One region of the Pseudomonas phenolilytica genome, then DNA from elsewhere that is predicted to be linked to it. Evidence: predicted binding sites of a transcription regulator. Region 1 holds the regulator's gene; the other holds the start of a gene.
What was found. Region 1 encodes FliA, which starts transcription of late flagellar genes. Its sites were predicted from a motif close to CTAAAGTTTNNNNNNNNNNNGCCGNTAA; they were not measured.

Region 1 (2,203 bases):
CGTCATAGTGCCCTCGCGGCGTTGCTGCTTCAGCCGTTGACGCGCTCGAAGATCTTTTCGATCTTCTCCTTGAGCACCTGGGCAGTGAAGGGCTTGACGACGTAACCGTTAACGCCGGCCTGAGCCGCTTCGATGATCTGATCGCGCTTGGCTTCGGCCGTCACCATCAGCACCGGCAGGTGCTTGAGGCGCTCGTCGGCACGCACGTGGCGCAGCAGGTCGATGCCGCTCATACCCGGCATGTTCCAGTCGGTGACGAGGAAATCGAAGCTGCCGCTCTTGAGCATCGGCAACGCGGTGGTGCCGTCGTCGGCCTCGGCGGTGTTGGTGAACCCCAGGTCTCGCAGGAGGTTCTTGATGATTCGTCTCATCGTCGAGAAGTCATCGACGATGAGGATTTTCATGTTCTTGTCCAAGTCGACCTCCGTAAATCCCAAAATCTCGGCAACCGAGCACGTCTCGCAGTGAGGGTACCGGTCAGCTCGCCCGCCATTCGCCGAGGCGGGCACGCAGACGGGCGGCGCACTGGCTATGCAGCTGACTGACCCGTGACTCGCTGACGCCGAGCACCTGACCGATTTCCTTCAAATTCAACTCTTCGTCGTAGTACAGCGACAGCACCAGTTTTTCGCGTTCGGGCAGGTTGGTGATGGCATCGGCCAGCGCCTGCTGGAAACGCTCGTCCTCGAGATCGCGAAACGGCTCGGAATGAGTGCTAGCGGCATCGTCGTGCAACTCGCCATGTTCGCCGTCCTGCAACAGGTCGTCGAAGCTGAACAGGCGGCTGCCCAGGGTGTCGCCGAGAATGCTGTAGTACTCATCGAGGCTGAGCTTAAGTTCGGCCGCAACCTCATGATCTTTAGCGTCACGTCCGGTTTTCGCTTCGATGGCGCGAATCGCCTCGCTGACCATGCGCGAGTTGCGATGCACCGAACGCGGCGCCCAGTCGCCCTTGCGCACCTCGTCGAGCATGGTGCCGCGGATGCGGATACCGGCGTAGGTTTCGAAGCTGGCGCCTTTGCCGGCGTCGTACTTCTTTGCCGCCTCCAGCAGGCCGATCATTCCGGCCTGGATCAGGTCGTCGACCTGGACGCTGGCCGGCAGCCGTGCGAGCAGGTGATAGGCAATGCGCTTGACCAGCGGCGCATACTGGTCGATCAAACGATGCTGGGCATCCTTCGCCTGAGCCTTGCTGTAATACATAGCGAATCCAGCAGCTGTCATTCGTGAGTGTCGTTCGCCGGCCTGATCAGGCGCTCGACGAAGAATTCAAGATGCCCGCGCGGCGTGGCCGGCAGCGGCCAGGTATCGACTTTCTGCGCGATGGCCTTGAATGCCAATGCGCATTTTGACCGCGGATAAGCCTCGTAGACTGCACGCTGCTTCTGAACGGCCTTGCGCACGGCTTCGTCGTAGGGAATCGCACCGACGTATTGCAGCGCGACGTCGAGGAAGCGCTCGGTGACCTTGGTCAGCTTGGCGAACAGATTGCGCCCTTCCTGCGGGGCGTGCGCCATGTTGGCCAGCACGCGAAAGCGATTGATGCCGTAGTCGCGATTGAGCAGCTTGATCAGAGCATAGGCGTCGGTGATCGAGGTCGGCTCATCGGTGACCACCAGCAGCACCTCGTGCGCGGCGCGCACGAAGCTGACCACCGCCTCGCCGATGCCGGCGGCGGTGTCGATGATCAGTACGTCGAGATCCTCGATCTCGCTGAACGCCTGAATCAGGCCGGCGTGCTGCAGCGAGGACAGCTGCACCATGCTTTGCGTGCCGGATGCCGCCGGCACGATGCGGATGCCGCCCGGCCCCTGGATGAGCACGTCGCGCAGGTCGCATTCACCGGCAATCACGTCGGCAAGCGTGCGCTTGGTGGTCAGCCCCAGCAGCACGTCGACATTGGCCAGCCCGAGGTCGGCGTCGAGCAACACCACCCGCCGCCCGAGTTCGGCCAGCGCCAGTGCCAGATTGACCGACACGTTGGTCTTGCCGACGCCACCCTTGCCGCCGGTCACCGCAATCACCTGTACGGGATGCATACCCATGTTCAAACGCCTATATGTTGCTCGGCCTGCAAGGCCGGCGATGCATTCAGCTCGAATGCATCAGGTTTATCCGAGTAACGCACTGCCGCTTCAGCCCGCTCGCCGCGATGATTCGTTGTACAGGCCGGCGAACATATCGGCCATCGTTTCCTCGCTCG
Region 2 (2,203 bases), 950 kb from region 1:
GCCCGCTGACCTTTATTGCCTGTCGTACGAGCAGATAGTCGAGTTGGAAGGCTTCGCCGATCTCTCCACGCGCAACTTGCTCGACGCCATTGACGCCAGCCGCAAGCCCACGCTGGCGCGTTTCATCTTCGCCCTCGGCATCCCCGATGTCGGCGAGGAAACCGCCAAGTTGCTGGCGCGAGCGCTGGGCTCGCTGGATCGCATCGCATGTGCATTGCCGAACGTGCTGGTGTACCTGCCCGACGTCGGCCTGGAAGTCGCGCACGAGATCCACAGTTTCTTCGAGGACGAGCACAACCGCACAGTCATCGCGCAACTGCGCGAGCGTGGCGTGGAGTTGCAGGGGGAGGGGGAATTGCATCCGGAGTTCGCCGCGTGCGCCACCCTGGCCGGCCTGCTCGACAAGCTGAACATTCCGTTCATCGCCAGCACCGGCGCCCAGCGTCTGGCAGCGCGCTTCGGTAGCCTGGACGCGATCATCGCCGCCGACTGGCTCGATCTGCGCCAGGTCGAACGTCTCACCGAGAAGGCCGCGCGCTCGCTGCGCGATTACTTCGACAAGTCCGCGAACGCCGAGCGCGCCCGGGCCATCGAAGCCCAATTGCGCGAGTTCGGCATGCACTGGGAGAGCGAGAAGAAAGTCGCAGCAGGCCTGCCACTGGCCGGCCAGACCTGGGTGCTGACCGGCACGCTGGAAAGCATGAGCCGCGACGACGCCAAGGCGCGACTCGAAGCTTTGGGGGCGAAGGTGTCCGGCTCGGTATCAGCGAAGACCAGCGTGGTTGTAGCGGGACCGGGTGCCGGCTCGAAGTTGACCAAGGCCAACGAGCTGGGGCTCACCGTGCTCAACGAAGAAACCTTCCTGCGGCACCTCGGTCAGCTGCAAGCCTAGCGCGGCCGGCAATGCCCGAGTGCGCGTCTTCATCAACGTCATCCGCGGTGGTGCCGTCGCGGGGCGTTTCGTTCTCGCCCTTGACATTAAAGAATTCGCCGCCTCGTCCGAAAAGCTGGGCAGGTGGACTCGCGTGTGGTTCCGAGTTCGCCGGTGTCGTACAGGTTGTCTGCGGGGCTTGCAAATTTTTTCAAACGCCTCCTAAAGCTCACCGAAACGACGCCGATAAGCTAATCGAATGCGAACTCAATGGGTGCCTGGGCACAAGCCGGCCCGGAGTCGCAAGCTCAGGCAACCAAAGTAACTAGCGCCCTTGGAGGCAAACACCATGGCTCTTACTGTCAATACCAACATCGCGTCGCTGAATACTCAGCGTAATCTCAGCAACTCTTCCAACGCGCTGGCCACCTCCATGCAGCGCCTGTCCACAGGTAGCCGTATCAACAGCGCCAAGGACGATGCTGCCGGCCTGCAGATTTCGAATCGTCTGACCAGTCAGGTGAATGGTCTTGGCGTTGCAGTGCGGAACGCTAATGATGGGATTTCTTTGGCGCAAACAGCCGAAGGCGCCCTTCAGCAATCTACGAATATTCTGCAGCGTATGCGCGATCTGTCGCTCCAGTCGGCGAATGGTTCCAACTCCACTACCGAGCGCCAAGCCCTGAACGAAGAAGTTTCGTCGCTCAAGCAAGAGCTGAACCGAATCGCCGAAACTACCACTTTCGGTGGGCAAAAGCTGATTAACGGTGAGTTTGGTACCAAGCTCTTTCAGGTGGGTGCTCAGGCTAATGAAACAATCGGTGTTTCGCTGAACTCCGCAAGTGCAAACAGTATCGGAGCAAATCGCTTCGATATGGCTGGCACCGGTTTGGGTGCGGTGGGGGCTGGAGCGACTGCCCCTGTTTCAACGATTGGTGGTGCAATTGCTTCTTTGAATATCACTGGCCCTGCCGGTTCAAAATCTACAGACAATATACCGGCAGGTTCTGCGGCGGCGGCAGCTTCCGCAATCAATCTCGTGACCGGAAGTACTGGTGTAACTGCTGACGCTAGAACAGGTGTTGAGCTCTCGGGGCTGAATATTGCGGGCACAGTGGCATTCAGTCTTACTGGAGATTCTGCCGGCGGGGCTGCCACGATTAGTGCGGTGATTGCGAATCCAGCTGACTTGCGTGATTTGGCTACCGCTATCAATGCGCAAAGTTCAAAGACCGGAATCTCGGCTACTCTGACCGCAAATAACTCGAAGATTGAGCTAATCAGTGAAAAGGGTGATGACATTGTCTTTGGTGGGTTCGGTAGCAGTACTGC

Region 2: HU825_RS13495 (flagellin) is a predicted target of FliA. The motif match lies at 979-1,006, and genes of this name have one in related genera.

The regions. Positions count from the first base shown of each region.
Region 1 covers NZ_CP058908.1:3,747,383-3,749,585, forward strand. Annotated here, with positions in the region: gene HU825_RS17850 (protein phosphatase CheZ) at 1-6, opposite strand, end outside; gene HU825_RS17855 (chemotaxis response regulator CheY) at 30-404, opposite strand; gene fliA (RNA polymerase sigma factor FliA) at 478-1,224, opposite strand; gene fleN (flagellar synthesis regulator FleN) at 1,221-2,045, opposite strand; gene flhF (flagellar biosynthesis GTPase FlhF) at 2,136-2,203, opposite strand, start outside.
Region 2 covers NZ_CP058908.1:2,795,975-2,798,177, forward strand. Annotated here, with positions in the region: gene ligA (NAD-dependent DNA ligase LigA) at 1-892, shown strand, start outside; gene HU825_RS13495 (flagellin) at 1,221-2,203, shown strand, end outside.